2 regions of the Vogesella facilis genome follow, and region 1 is predicted to be linked to the other one. Evidence: riboswitches for the same ligand, from Rfam matches in the RefSeq annotation. Region 1 holds a riboswitch; the other holds the start of a gene.

Region 1 (7,597 bases):
GATGCTGTTCGCCCAATAGCCGTGTGTGCAGGGCGAGGGCTTGCAGGCCGATGGGCTCGGCCTCCTTGAAACGGCTACTCTCGCGCAGGAACTGGAACCATGCGTCCAGCAGGTCGGCATACAGCAGCGTGTCGGCGGGTACGGCTTGCGGACCGTACAGCAGGGATTGCAGCAGTGCGCCTGCTTCCTGGTAATGATCCTTGCGTAACCAGCTGCGGGCAAGGTCGCACTGTGCCTGCCAGCGAGCAGGCTGGTCGCTGGCGCTGGCAAACGCCGCTTCTGCCTGTTGGGTGGCCTGCTGGTAATTGCCCTAGCGCAGCAGACCATCGACACCATTGGCATGGCAGGCAATGGCGAACAGTAGGGGCAGGACGGGACGGAAAATGTGCATATGGGCAGCCCTGGGTGATGTGCTTGCTGGCGGAAGTTATCCACCGTGCGGTCAGTTCTGGTTTTCCGCGGCATCCATGATGCGCTGGCCTTCGGTGATCAGTTGCTGGCCTTCGCTGCTATGGAGGTTTGTTTTCAGCAGCCATCCCAGATTGTTCATGGTCTGGCCTACTGCGTAATGCTTTGCTCCCAGTGCCTGCGGCAGTACTACCAGGGCCTGGCGGTAGTACTGTTCCGCTTCCATGGCCTTACCCTGGTCCTGAAGGCAGTCGGCGATGGCGCGTAAGGTTCTGCCCGTCTGGTCAAGCGAGTCTTCGCCATTCCGTTGTGTCATGGCCAATGTTGCCTGTAATTGCGCCATGGCTTCGTCGAAGCGCTTTTGCTTGCGGTACAGCCAGCCCAGCATGCGCATGCTGCGAGTCATACTGGGGTGATCAGGGCGCAAGACATGCTGCTTGATGCGGATGGCTTCGATCATCATGGGTTCGGCCTGTTGGTACTGGCCGGGAGCCATGTGATTGAAGCTCAGGTTGTACAGGCTTTCTGCCACAGGGAAACTGTCATGCCCAGCCAGTTGCTCACGTATTTCCAGTGCTTGTTTCAGCAGCTTCTCGCTTTCAGACATCTGGTCTTGCATGCCCAGTGCAACCCCTAGGTCATTCAGTGTCTGGGCAACTTCCAGATGTTGTGCCCCCAGATGCTGCTGACGTATGGACAGTATGCGGCGGTAGAGCTTTGCGGCCGCTTTGGACTGCTGCCGGTCCAGATACACGCCAGCCAGACCTTCCTGCACTTCTGCCTCGATCAGGCTACTAGGGGGAACCTGGCGGCTGTCCTGCAACAAGGCCTTGAATATGAGCTCCGCCTGGTCTGCTTGATGGCGTTCCATCATGGCGTTTGCCAGGTCGATTTGTGCACGCAATCTGCCTGCCGAGTCATCCGCGGGTAGTTGCTGCAGTGCCTGCCGGGCCTGTTGCATTGCTTGCAGGTAATAACCGTCCTGCAGCAATTGCTTGGTTTCCGTCGCGAGTGCAGGGAGCGCCAGTGGCAGGTACAGCAGCAGTCCGAAGAGTGCTTTTTTCATGGCATGACCTTGTCTTGTAGGGAGGCCATGGTGCCGCAAATTATGCCAATAGGGAACAGCGGTGGCTGACGGATCGCGGAATGTCGCGGTGTGGAGGCGGCTGTGTCTGTTTTGAAAAAAGGTTGGCCGCATCGCTGCGGCCAACCTTTATCGTTTCACGTGAAGCAGCGGTGACTTACACCTTGTCGTACAGCTTGCCGCCGCCCTGCACGAACTCGATAGCCTTCACTTCCATGCCCTTGTGCAGCGCGTCCTGCTCGCTGATGCCCTGCTTGGCGGCGAATTCGCGCACGTCCTGGGTGATCTTCATCGAGCAGAAGTGCGGGCCGCACATGGAGCAGAAGTGCGCCACCTTGGCGCTGTCTTTCGGCAGCGTCTCGTCGTGGAAGTCGCGCGCCTTGTCCGGATCGAGGCCCAGGTTGAACTGGTCTTCCCAGCGGAACTCGAAGCGCGCCTTGGACAGCGCGTTGTCGCGGATCTGCGCGCCGGGGTGACCCTTGGCCAGATCGGCGGCGTGCGCGGCCAGCTTGTAGGTGATGATGCCTTCTTTCACATCGTTCTTGTTCGGCAGGCCCAGGTGTTCCTTCTGCGTCACGTAGCACAGCATGGCGGTGCCGTACCAGCCGATCTGCGCAGCGCCGATGGCGGAGGTGATGTGGTCGTAGCCCGGCGCGATGTCGGTGGTGAGCGGCCCCAGGGTGTAGAACGGCGCTTCGTGGCACCACTCCAGCTCCTTGTCCATGTTCTCCTTGATCAGCTGCATCGGCACGTGGCCGGGGCCTTCGATCATCACCTGTACGTCGTGCTGCCAGGCGATCTGCGTCAGCTCGCCCAGCGTCTTCAGTTCGCCCAGCTGCGCGGCGTCGTTGGCGTCCCAGGCACTGCCCGGGCGCAGGCCGTCACCCAGGCTGAAGGCCACGTCGTAGGCCTTCATGATTTCGCAGATGTCCGCGAAGTGGGTGTACAGGAAGTTTTCCTGGTGATGCGCCAGACACCACTTGGCCATGATGGAGCCGCCGCGTGACACGATGCCGGTCATGCGGCCGGCGGTCAGCGGCACGTAGCGCAGCAGTACGCCGGCGTGGATGGTGAAGTAGTCCACGCCCTGCTCGGCCTGTTCGATCAGGGTGTCCTTGAAGATCTCCCAGGTCAGGTCTTCGGCCTTGCCGTTGACCTTCTCCAGCGCTTGATAGATGGGCACGGTGCCGATCGGTACCGGGCTGTTACGCAGGATCCACTCGCGGGTTTCGTGGATGTTCTTGCCGGTAGACAGGTCCATGATGGTGTCGGCGCCCCAGCGGATGCCCCAGGTCATCTTGTCCACTTCTTCGCTGATCGACGAGGTTACCGCGCTGTTGCCGATGTTGCCGTTGATTTTCACCAGGAAGTTGCGACCGATGATCATCGGCTCGGATTCCGGGTGGTTGATGTTGTTGGGGATGATGGCGCGGCCGGCGGCGATTTCCTGGCGCACGAATTCGGCGGTGATCTCTTCCGGCAGGTTGGCGCCGAAGCTGTGGCCGGCGTGCTGGCGCGTCATCAGCTCCAGCAGGCGGCTGTTGCCGGTGGCGTGCAGCGATTCGATATACGCCTTGCGGTTGAGGTTTTCGCGGATGGCGACGAATTCCATTTCCGGGGTGATGATGCCGCGGCGCGCGTAGTGCATCTGGGTAACGTTGGCACCGGCCTTGGCGCGGCGCGGCTTGCGCTGCAGGTCGAAGCGCAGGTCGGCCAGTTTCGGGTCCGCTTCGCGGGCGCGACCGTAGTCGCTGCTCAGGCCGGCCAGCAGCTCGGTGTCGTCACGCTCGGCGATCCACGCGGCGCGCAGCGGGGCAAGGCCGGAGCGGATGTCGATCTGTGCCTGCGGGTCGCTGTACGGGCCGCTGCAGTCGTAGACGTAGATCGGCGGGTTCTGCTCGCCGCCGAACTGGGTGGGGGTGTCGGCCTGGCTGATCTCGCGCATCGGCACGCGGATGTCCGGGCGGCTGCCCTCGACATAGATTTTGCGGGAATTGGGTAGCGGCTGGATGGCGGCGGAATCCACCACCATGGCTTGATTCGGTTTGCTTGGCGCGTTCATCGGGGGGCGTCTCCAGTGTGCGATGAAGCGGCGCAAGGAGCGGTCCGGATGCCCGGCTGCGGTTGGCCGCATGGCGGCGGCGGGAACGCGCGGCGCGATGCGGTGTCTGGCAGATTACGCTTCCCTACGCCGGTATTATCCGGGTCAGGTTCGAAGGGTGACTCTCACCCGCCAACCTGCCAGTGTCGTCCGCGCACAACGCTGTGGCATCCTTCACGGCAGGGGCAGGACCCCTAGCGATGCTGTGAAGGTAAGTTAATTGTGGGATAATCGCAAGTTAGGTTGCGCCCAGCTGCGCTGCCGGCCGGCTGTGAAAACCGCATGCAGTCAAGGTTGCGTGCCGTTTTCAGAGTCGTCCTTTTATTCAGTCTTGAATCCCCCGGAGTTTCCGATGAATTTCGAACAAGCCCGTTTCAACATGGTTGAGCAGCAGATCCGTCCGTGGGATGTGCTCGACACCTCCATTCTCGATTTGCTGTTCCACGTGAAACGCGAAGATTTCGTGCCGGAAGACAAGCGCACCCTGGCCTTCACCGACGTGCAGCTGCCGCTGGAAAACGGCTGCACCATGCTGGAGCCGAAGGTGGAAGCCCGTCTGCTGCAGGACCTGCAGGTGAAAGCCAGCGACAAGGTGCTGGAAGTGGGTACCGGCAGTGGCTACCTGACCGCGCTGCTGGCCGCCGTGAGCCAGCACGTGTACAGCGTGGACCTGGACGCCGAGCAATCGCAGCGCGCCGCGGCCAACCTCAAGACCGCCGGCATCCGCAACGTGACCCTGAGCGTGGGCAACGGCATCGACGGCCTGGCCTCGCAGGCGCCGTTCGACGTGATCTGCCTCGGCGGCTCGGTGCCGGTGGTGCCGGACGCGCTGAAGGCGCAGCTGGCCATCGGCGGCCGCCTGGCGGTGATCGTGGGCGATGCCCCGGTGATGATCGCCAAGATCATCACCCGCGTGTCGGAAACCGCCTACCAGGAAAGCGTGAGCTTCGACACCAATATTGCCCGCCTGCAGCAGCTGGACGCCATCGAGCCGTCCCGCTTCAGCTTCTGAACATGGTCGGCGAAATCACTGCCCGCGATCTGGCGGCCTGGCTGGCGGACGACAGTCGTGCCAAGCCGCTGCTGCTGGATGTGCGCGAGGACTGGGAATACGCGCTGTGCCACATCGTCGGCTCGCAGCAGATGGTGATGAACCTGGTGCCGCTGCGGCACAACGAGCTGCCGGATGACGTGCCTATCGTCACCATCTGCCATCACGGCGTGCGCAGCTTCCAGGTGGGCCTCTACCTGCAGAACGCCGGCTTCGAGCAGGTGCTGAGCCTGCGTGGCGGCGTGGATGCCTGGGCCAATGAGGTAGACCCGGCGATGGCACGTTATTAAGCCATCCTGCCAAGTCGAAAGCCGTTCCTGCCGGAGCGGCTTTTTTTGTTGTTGCCACTGTGTGGCAGAAATCGAGTGAGCATGAGTTACCTATCCCCCGCTATCGCATCCCTGCCCGCCGCCTGGCGCGATGTGCTGGCCGCGCCGGCATTGGCCGCACAGCTGCAGGCCATCGACGCCCGCCTGGCCGCCCGCGCCGCCGAAGGCGTGGCGATCTACCCGCCGCGCGAGTTGATCTTCAACGCGCTGCGCCAGGTGGCGCCGCAGGAGGTGCGGGTGGTGATTCTCGGCCAGGACCCGTACCACGGCGCCGGCGAGGCCATGGGGCTGAGTTTCTCGGTGCCGGCCGGGGTGAAGATTCCGCCCAGCCTGCGCAATATGTACAAGGAACTGGCCAGCGATCTGGGGCTGGCGCCGGCCGTCAGCGGCGACCTGTCGCACTGGGCGCGCCAGGGCGTGCTACTGCTCAACACCTCGCTGACGGTGGAGGCCGACGCTGCCGGCAGCCACGGCAAGCTCGGCTGGCAGCTGATTACCGACGCGCTGATCGACGCGGTGAATGCGAAAAACCCCGGCTGCGTGTTCCTGCTGTGGGGTAACTGGGCACAGGGCAAGGCCGAGCGTATCGATGCCGGCCGCCACGCGGTGCTGAAGGCGGCGCACCCGTCACCGCTGTCCGCCAGCCGTGGCTTCTTCGGCTGCCGCCACTTCTCGCAGGCCAATCAATGGTTGGCCGCCCGCGGTCGCGGCGAGATCGCCTGGGGTATCGCCGCAGCGCAGGGTAGCCTGCTGTAGCGCAGCTCGAAAAACCCTCGCTTTCGTTGCGCTACTGCGTTACGCACGCTTGTCCCTCCTGGCATCGCCGCTATATGCGGCGCCGGGATTTTTCACTCGCGCCTAGCTCCGGTGCGGCTTAATCCCGATTGGAACGCGAGATTTTTCACGGTGCGCTGTAGTCGTTTCACTACGCTGCGGCAGCGAGGTATGGTGGTGCTATGCCGGCTCAGCTCGGTTTCCCCCACCCTTAAGTGCCATGGTCTGCCGATGACTTTCTCCTTTACCGCCTGGCTGGTCAGCGCCGTGGCCATCCTGCTCACCGGGGTCGCCAAGGGCGGCTTTGGCGGCGTGTTCGGCGGCATCGCCGTGCCGCTGATGTCGTTGGTGATGCCGCCGGAGGCTGCCGCCGCGCTCACCCTGCCACTGCTGTGCCTGATGGACCTGTCCAGCGTGAAACTGTACTGGCGGCGCTGGGATGGCCGTGAATTGAAACTGATGCTGTCCGGCGCACTGCTGGGCATCGGCCTCGGTGCACTGGCCTTCGGCCTGCTGCCGGCCTGGTCGGTGAAGCTGGCGATCGGCCTGTTGGCGCTGCTGTTCGCCGCACAGCGGCTGTGGCTGCGCTTCTTCCCGGCCACGCCGCGGCCGCTGGGGCCGTTGGCCGGGCGCCTCGCCGGGCTGTTTGGCGGCCTCACCAGCACGCTGGCGCACGCCGGCGGCCCGCCGGTGCTGGTGTACCTGTTCAGCCGGCCGCTGCCCAAGGAACGCTTCGTTGCCACGCTGGCGGTGTTCTTCACCGTGGTGAACCTGCTGAAGCTGCTGCCCTATCTGGCGCTGCAGCTGTTTACGCCGACGGTGCTGTGGCAGTGCCTGCTGCTGGCACCGCTGGTGCCGCTGGGCGTGTGGCTGGGCGTGCACCTGCAGCGCCGCCTGCCGGAGCAGGCGTTCTTCAGCAGCGCGGTGGCGCTGCTGGCACTGTCCGGCGCGCAGCTGGTGTATTCGGCGCTGGCTTGAGTTAACCCCCCGAACGGCATCGTGCCGCTGGCGCATGGTGTAAAGTGCTGCCCAAGGCGGGCGACACCGCCATTGTCTACAGGGGGAAACGTGGCCATCACGCTGAAGAACGTGCGCTATTTCGTGGCGGTAGCCGAGGCGGAGTCGATCTCCGGCGCGGTGCAGGATCTCAACGTGTCGCAGTCGGTGGTCACCGAGGCGATCCGTGCGCTGGAGGCCGACCTTGGCGCCACGCTGTTCCAGCGCCACGCGCGCGGCATGATCCTCACCCACGCCGGCTACCAGTTCCTGCGCCATGCACACCAGATCCTGGCCTCGGTGCGCAATGCGCGCGAGGCGATGCGCGCGCGGCCGGACAGCGTGACCGGCCAGCTGAATATCGGCGTCACCAGCCTGGTGTGCGGCTACTTCCTGCCTTATCTGCTGGACCGCTTCCGCAACACCTTTCCGCTGGTGAACATCCGCGTGGTGGAAGACCAGCGCGAGTACATCGAGCACTTGCTGGTGAACGGCGAGCTGGATGTGGGAGTGCTGATCGTCTCCAACCTGGAAAACCGCCAGGCGCTGGAGGCGGAAACGCTGCTGGAATCCGCCTACCGGCTGTGGCTGCCGGTGAACCACCCCTTGCTGGAGCTGGGCACGGTGGCGGTGGCGGAGATGGCGCAGCAGCCGCTGGTCACCCTGAAGCTGGACGAGCTGGAGGACGTGGCCACCGCCTTGTGGCGCAGCCAGGGCCTGCGGCCAACGATGGCGGTGCGCACCAGCTCGGTGGAGGGCCTGCGCAGCCTGGTGGCCACCGGCGCCGGCCTGGCGGTGATGCCGGACCTGCTGTACCGGCCATGGTCGCTGGATGGCGACCGGCTGGAAGTGCG
Region 2 (7,597 bases), on a different contig from region 1:
CTGCTGCGTCTGCTGCAGCCCGGTTTCCATCTGCGTCACCGTGTGGTGGATGCCGCCCACCACCTGCTGGCTGCTGCTCAGCATCTCGGCAATGATGGCGCTGATCTGGCTGGTGGACTGCGCGGTGCGCTCCGACAGCTTGCGCACCTCGTCCGCCACCACGGCAAAGCCGCGCCCGGCCTCGCCGGCGCGCGCCGCCTCGATGGCGGCGTTCAGCGCCAGCAGATTGGTCTGCTCGGCCACGTCGCGGATCACCGCCACCACACCGGAAATCTGCTGCGACTTGCTGCCCAGCAGATTGGCCTGCTGCTGCGATTCCCGCACCTGCTGGCTGACCTGCTGGATGGTGTCCAGCGTGCCAGCGATGATCTGCTCGCCCTCGCCCGCCAGCGTGCCGGCGCCGTCGGCATCGCGCGCCACGTCCTGGGTGGTGTCGCTGACCGCGGCAATGCTCACCGACAGCTGTTCTACCGAGGCCGACATCGCCGCCGCGGAACGGGTCTGCTCTTCGGCAGATACCGCCACCTGCTCGGAGGATGCGGCCAACTCGGTGGCATTCACCGACAGCCGGGCGCTCACCTGCTCCAGGTTCTGTACCAGCCGGCACAAGGCAGCCTGCATCGCCGCCATCGACGCCACCACGCTGCTGTCGTCGCCGGCGCGCACCGGCAGCGGCTGTCCCAGATCGCCGGCGGCGATGCGCTGCGCCAGTTGCACCACCGCGGCCGGCTCGCCGCCCAGCTGGCGCAGCAGCTGGCGGATGATATGCCAGCCCATGCCGGCGCCCAGCAGCAGGCCCAGCGCCATCAGCAGCAGCGACAGCCGCGCGCTTTGCTGCGCCGCCGCCTCGGCGGTGGCGTATTGCTCGGCCGCCACCCGCAACTGCAGTGCGATCAGCGCGGCGATGCGGCCGGATACCGGGTCCAGCGCCGGGTACAGCCGCTGATCATTGAATTGCTGCAGGCCGGCGCGGTCGTCCGCCTGCGCCAGCTGCTGCAGCTGGCCGACGCCGGCATTGGCCAGCTGCATCGCCTGCTCGGTCTCGGCTACCAGTTTTTGTTCTTCGGCGGTCAGCAAGGTGCTGCGGTAGGCCTGCCATTGCTGCTCTATGCTGTGGCGGGCGCTGCCCAGGTTCTGCAGGAAGCTGTCGCGGCTGATGGCGCCGGCACGCAGCTTGTGCGCGGCATCGACGATGCTGACGGCGTAGCCGTCCGCCACCTGCTTCAGCTGCTGCAGCGGCACCACGCGGTCGTAATAGGTGCTGGAATAATCGGCGAGAATCTTGTTTTGCACATACATGCCAAAGCCGCCGAGGGTGGCGGCAATCAGCAACAGCAGTGCCAGTAACAGGCCAAGACGCTGGCCGATGGTAAGTGGGCGGATCATGTGGGGTGCTCCGGGTGTGGTGGAATTAAATAATGAAAACTGCATTAAATTTCACTAATTAATTAACCACGCCACTACACATGTCAATGCAATAAATATCACAAACTAATTACGCCTGGCCGCGGCGTTTACCCTGCCAGTATCGCTCTGGACAATACTATGCCGCCCCTTGCTACCAAGCTTTCCATACCATGGTCGTTAAGCCGCCCGCGGGGCAGAAAATAGCAAAAATCACTGCCACAGCGCTGTCACATCACCAATTGGCGGCAACAATTCACCCCCAAAAAAATGCAATAAAAAACAACACAGCCCGCTTTTAGCGGGCTGTTTGTAATAAATATTATGGCGTTCAGGCGTAGTTTTGCGGGAACAGCGCGCGCTCCACCGATTCGATCAGGATGTGGATCACCTTGATGTGCAGCTCCTGCACGCGGTCGGCGTACTGGCCGCCCGGGGTGCACACGTCGATGTCGGCCAGCTGGCCGATCACCGAACCGGGGCGGCCGGTCAGCGCCACCACCACCACGCCCATCTCCTTGGCTGCCTTCACCGCCGCCAGCACGTTCTTGCTGCTGCCACTGGTGCTGATCGCCAGCAGCACGTCGCCGGCGCCGGCGTGCGCTTCCAGATAGCGCGAGAAGATCGCCTCGTAGCCGTAGTCGTTGCCGACGCAGCTGATATGGCTCGGGTCGCTGATGCTGGATGCCGGCAGCGCGCGGCGGTCGTTGCGGTAGCGGCCGGACAGCTCCTCGGCAAAGTGCATCGCATCGCACATCGAGCCACCGTTACCGCAGCTGAACACCCGCTTGCCGTGCTGGTACGCCGTCACCAGCGCATCGCCGGCGGCGTCGATGGCGGCCAGTGCTTGCGGGTTGGACAGCAGGGCATCCAGCGCACTGCGCGCTTCGCTCAGGGTGGCAACGATATGCGGTTTCATGATGTCAGCCTTGTTGGTCTTGATGGGCGGGCATTGTACCCGCCTCAAGCGGCCAGCGCAGTAGCTCTTCCGGCCGAAGCCCGACCTCTAGATGGGCACCGGGCCGCGGCGGCGGGCCGCCGGCCAGCTCGCGGGCGCTGAGCAGCAGCTGCCACGGCGCGTCGTCGCCGGCCACCGTCACCTGCCAGCCATCGGCCTGCGGCGCCACCGCCAGAATGGCGCGCTGCGGCTGGGCGGCGCCCAGCACGAAGGCCTGCGGCGGGATGGCGTAGTGCGCGAACACATTGTGAAAACCGACGAAGCGCGCCACCCAGCTGCTGGCCGGCCGCGCCAGAATCTCGGCCGGCGTGCCCAGCTGCACGATGCGGCCGTGCTGCAGAATGGCCACCCGCTGCGCCAGGGTAAACGCCTCGTGGCGGTCGTGCGTCACCAGCAGCGCCGGCACCTGCAGGCCGGCCAGATGCTGCGCCACGTCGGCCAGCAGCTGCTGCTTGAGGTCGGTATCCAGGCTGGAGAACGGCTCGTCCAGCAGCAGCAGTTGCGGCCGGCACACCAGCGCGCGCGCCAGCGCCACCCGCTGCCGCTCGCCGCCGGACAGGGTGTGGCAGGCGGCTGCACCGCGCCCGGCCAGCCCCACCGCCGCCAGCATCGCCTCGGCCTGCAGCCGCGCGGCGCGGCGCGGGGTGCCGCGCTCGATCAGGCCGAAGGCCACGTTGGCCGCGGCGTCCAGGTGCGGAAACAGCGCATGGTCCTGAAACATCATCGCCAGCTGGCGCTGCTCCGGCGGCAAGGCCAGCAAATCGCGGCCATTCAGCTGCACGCGGCCGCCGTCCGGCCGCTGCAGCCCGGCCAGCACCGCCAGCAGGCTGGATTTGCCGGCGCCGGACGGCCCCAGCAGCGCCAGCGTCTCGCCGGCCGTCACCTGCAGCGATACCGCATCCAGCACACGGCGGTGGCGAAAGGCCAGGTTCAGCCCGTCAATCTGCAGCACGATTCTTCTCCGGCCATTCGATGATCAAAAACGCCAGCAGCGCGAACAGCAACAGCAGGCAGGTAAGCAGCAGCGCCTGCTGCAGGTTGGCCGCACCGGGGCGCCCCAGCCGCTGATAGATCAGCGTGGTCAGCGTGGTCCACTCCGGCCGCGACAGAAACAGCGTCACCGCGAACTCGCCCACCGCGGTGGCGGCGGCAAACGCCAGGCCGCGGCGCAGCGCCGGGCGGATCAGCGGCAGGCTGACGCGGTAGAAGGCGCGCCAGCGGGTGGCACCCAACGTGCGCGCCGCCGCCGGCAAGCTGGGCGACAGGCTGGCCAGCGCGCCGGCCACCGCCTTGGCCACGAACGGGTACGCCAGCAAGGCATAGGCCGCCACCAGCAGCCACAGGCTGGCGCCGTACTGCGGGTACAACAGCAGCAGGCCGAAGGCCAGCAGCACCGGCGACACCATGAACGGCAAGAAGCCCAGCGCGCGCAGCCACCACCAGCGCGCGGCGGCGACGCCGTGCGCCAGCCCCAGCGCCAGCGCCAGCAGCACCGCCGCAGCAGAAAAGCGCAGCGTGTTGCCGATGGCGGCCAGCACTTCGCCATCCCACAGCGCCAGCCAGTTGGCCGCATCGGCCTGCAGCGCGCGCAGCACGATCGCCAGCAGGGGGGCGGCGGCGAACAGCGCCAGCAGCAGCAGGCTGGCGGCCAGTTGCAGCCATTGCGGCCAACCTTGCGGCCGCTGGCACAGCGTGGGGCCGGGGCGGCTGTCCTTCACCAGCCGGCGCTCAATCCAGGCATAGCCGCCGGCCGCCAGCGCGCCCACCGCCAGCGCCAGCAGCGCCAGCGCGCCGGCGTCGGCCAGGTTCAGCTCGTAGGCCACCAGCGAGTAGATTTCCACTTCCACCGTGGCATAGCGCTGGCCGCCCAGCAGCAGCGCCAGGCCGAAACCGGCGAAGCAGTACAGGAAGATCAGGCATAGCGCGGAGGCCAGCCACGGCCGCAGCACCGGCCATTCCACCCGCCAAAAGGTGCGCCACGGCGTGGCGCCCAGCGTGCGCGCCACCAGCAGGCGGCTGGCCGGCACCTGGCTCAGGCCATCCACCCCGGCGCGCACCAGCAGCGGCAGGTTGTAGAACAGGTTGCCGTACAGCAGCAACCACGGCGTGTCCTGCAGATTGATGCCGGCCACGCCGTGCGGGCCGAACAGCGCCAGTACGCCGAGGCCGGCCACCAGCGTCGGCATCACGAATGGCAACAGCAGCAAGCGCAGCAGCAGACGGCGGCCGGGAAAGTCGTAACGCGCCAGCGCCCAGGCCAGCGGCAGGCCGATCAGCAGGCACAGCAGGCAACTGATTAATGCCTGCAACAGCGACCACAGCAGCCGCCATTGCAGGTAGTCGTCGTGCAGCAGCGCCGGGCTGAACGCCAGCCCACCCTGCCACAGCAGCCGCGTCAGCGGCGCCGCCACCATGGCGGCGAGGAACAGCAGCGGCAGCAAGGCCAGGCCGCCGCGCAGCGGCCAGCTCATGCGCCGTGCTCCAGCAGCAGCACCAGCTCGTCGCCGTCCTGCGCGTCGTGCCAGCGGCCAACCTCGGCAAAGCCGAAACGCCGTGCCAATGCCAGCGACGGTGCGTTATGCGGCGCAATCGACAGCACGAAGCGCTGCTGGCCGTGCTCGTGCCGCGCCCAGTGCAGCATGGCGGCCAGCGCCTCGGCGGCGTAGCCCTGGCGGCGGTACGCGGCGTACACGGTGTAGCCCAGTTCCACCGCGCCCGGCGCCAGCTCATGCAGATACGCCGGTGCCGGCGGGCTGTGAAAGCCGATGTGGCCGAGCATGCGGCCGCTGTGGCGGCACAACATGGCGCGCAGCGACCACGGCGCGTAGCCGCTGTCGGCCAGCATGTCCGCCAGCCGCAGCGCCATCAGCGCCTGCTCGCCCAGCCAGTCGGCCGGCAACGCGGCGCCCAGCCGGGCGCCGGCCTCGGCGTGGCGGCCGTTGCTGCCCAGGCGCAGGGTGTCGGCATCCAGATGCCGCAGGATCAGCCGCGGGCTGTGGATGTCGGCGCAGGCACTACGCGCGGGCGCAAGGTTGGCCGCAGACATGGCGTCGGGCTCAGTTACCGGATTTCAGTACCACGCGGGTCCAACGGCTGACCCAGCCGGCGGTCTTGTGCTGCATGGCGGCCAGCTTGGGATTGCTGGCGGCCTGCGGCTGCTGCGCATGCTTGAACACCGGGTCCAGGCTGACGCCGGCCACCGCCGGGTACATCCACATCTCGGTCGGCAGCGCCTGCTGCGCCGCGTTGCCACGCAGGAAATCGACAAACGCCTGCGCCGCCTGCGGCTCCTTGCCGCCTTTTACCTTGGCCACGCCTTCGATCTGCTGGAACACGCCACCCGCCAGCAGCAGGTTGGCGGTCGGCGCTTCGCTGAGTTTTTCCTTGCTGTAGAACACCTCGGCCGCCGGGCTGGTGGCATAGCTCACCACGATGGGACGCGCGCCGCCGTTGCGGCTGAAATCGGTGTAATAGGCTTCGCTCCAGCCCTTGGCCACTTTCACGCCGTTGTCACGCAGCTTGGCCCACCACTGGAAGGCGCCCGCCTCGCCCTTGCCGGCGATGGTGGCCAGCAGGAAGGCCAGCCCCGGGCTGGAAGTGGCCGGGTTTTCCACCACCAGCAGGTCCTTGTAGGCCGGCTTGGCCAGATCGTCCAGGCTGGCCGGCAGCGCCAGCTTCTGCTTGGCGAACCAGGCCTTGTCGATGTTGAGGTTCACGTAGCCGTAGTCCACCGCCACCGCACCCGGCAGGCTGATGCCGGCCACGCTGCGGCCAACCTTGCTGCTGGTCGGCTCCAGCACGCCGGCGGCGTTGGCCTTGCCGATCAGGGTGTTGTCGATGCCGTACACCACGTCGGCGATCGGGTTGGCGCGGGTGAGGATCAGCTTGTTGAGCATCTCGCCGGCATCGCCGGCCTTGATGATGGACAGCTTGACGCCGGCCTGTTTCTCGAACTCGGCCAGCTTGTCCTTGGGCAGGCTGAAGGAGCTGTGCGTCAGCACGCGCAGCTCGCCGGCCAGGGTGGAGAGGGAAGCGCCGGCCAACGCCAGCAGCAGTACGGTTTTCTTGAACATGGCAGACATCCTCTTTTGGCAACGGCACCCAAAAGAAGAAGCGGGACGCGGCCGGGCCGCGCATCACGCTCCCTCCGCTGGTATGACCCAGATCAGGTTCTGGGGTATGTCTCAGCCCGCCGCCTGGCAGGCACCCCCGGTGATCGAGCCGCGAGTATAGCGTTTGCGCCGCGATGCTCAAAGTTGGCCGCACGCGCCGCGGCAGCCGGTTTTGCCTTTGCCGCCGTCATGGGCTATCACATGAAGCAGCCATAGCCAAACGCAAACAATCAATTAATAACAATCAATTTAACAAATCTATAAGCCAATACCATACTGCAGTCATCACCCAGCGAGGACTCGCCATGAAACGCTTTCTGCCTAGCCGCGTCATGCTCGATGACATCTGGGCCAATCTGGTGTGGCTGCAATAGCGCCACTCGCCCTGCCCGCACGGCACACCACCCTACCCCATACCACGCCGGCAGCCCGCAGCGGGCCTGCCAGGCGCCAACAAGCCAGGAGATAACCATGTCCACAGAAGCCAAATGCCCGTTTGCCGGCAGCGCCGCCCCGCAGAGCGTGGCCGGCAGCCAGTCCAATGCCGACTGGTGGCCCAATCAACTCAAGCTCGGCATCCTGCACCAGCACGGCGCCGAGTCCGACCCGATGGGCGCGGCGTTCGATTACGCCGCCGAATTCAAGACCCTGGACCTGGACGCCGTGGTGCAGGATCTGCACGCACTGATGACCGATTCGCAAGACTGGTGGCCGGCCGACTGGGGCCACTACGGCGGCCTGATGATACGCATGGCCTGGCACGCCGCCGGCACCTACCGCATCGCCGACGGCCGCGGCGGCGCCGGCACCGGCAACCAGCGCTTCGCCCCGCTGAACAGCTGGCCGGACAATGGCAACCTGGACAAGGCGCGCCGCCTGCTGTGGCCGATCAAGCAGAAATACGGCCGTAAACTGTCGTGGGCCGACCTGTTCATCCTGGCCGGCAACGTGGCGCTGGAATCGATGGGCTTCAAGACCTTCGGCTTCGGCGGCGGCCGCCCCGACATCTGGGCGCCGGAAGAAGACATCTACTGGGGCATGGAAAAAACCTGGCTCGCCACCAGCGACCAGCCGAACAGCCGCTACTCCGGCGACCGCCAGCTGGACAACCCGCTGGCCGCGG

The links. Region 1 has a riboswitch for thiamine pyrophosphate ahead of thiC (phosphomethylpyrimidine synthase ThiC). Riboswitches for the same ligand answer to the same signal wherever they lie in the genome.
Region 2: another riboswitch for thiamine pyrophosphate. It lies ahead of ACFOLG_RS12110 (thiamine ABC transporter substrate-binding protein); the one in region 1 lies ahead of thiC (phosphomethylpyrimidine synthase ThiC).

Annotation. Positions count from the first base shown of each region.
Region 1 covers NZ_JBHRXN010000010.1:79,020-86,616, forward strand. The annotation lists gene ACFOLG_RS04485 (tetratricopeptide repeat protein) at 1-175, opposite strand, end outside; gene ACFOLG_RS04490 (tetratricopeptide repeat protein) at 443-1,474, opposite strand; gene thiC (phosphomethylpyrimidine synthase ThiC) at 1,650-3,554, opposite strand; TPP riboswitch at 3,659-3,799, opposite strand; gene ACFOLG_RS04500 (protein-L-isoaspartate O-methyltransferase family protein) at 3,946-4,605, shown strand; gene ACFOLG_RS04505 (rhodanese-like domain-containing protein) at 4,608-4,934, shown strand; gene ung (uracil-DNA glycosylase) at 5,016-5,729, shown strand; gene ACFOLG_RS04515 (sulfite exporter TauE/SafE family protein) at 5,979-6,725, shown strand; gene ACFOLG_RS04520 (LysR family transcriptional regulator) at 6,816-7,597, shown strand, end outside.
Region 2 covers NZ_JBHRXN010000031.1:187,571-195,167, reverse strand. The annotation lists gene ACFOLG_RS12135 (methyl-accepting chemotaxis protein) at 1-1,386, opposite strand, end outside; gene ACFOLG_RS12130 (D-sedoheptulose-7-phosphate isomerase) at 1,736-2,323, opposite strand; gene ACFOLG_RS12125 (ABC transporter ATP-binding protein) at 2,328-3,314, opposite strand; gene ACFOLG_RS12120 (ABC transporter permease) at 3,301-4,833, opposite strand; gene ACFOLG_RS12115 (GNAT family N-acetyltransferase) at 4,830-5,408, opposite strand; gene ACFOLG_RS12110 (thiamine ABC transporter substrate-binding protein) at 5,419-6,435, opposite strand; TPP riboswitch at 6,487-6,583, opposite strand; gene katG (catalase/peroxidase HPI) at 6,946-7,597, shown strand, end outside.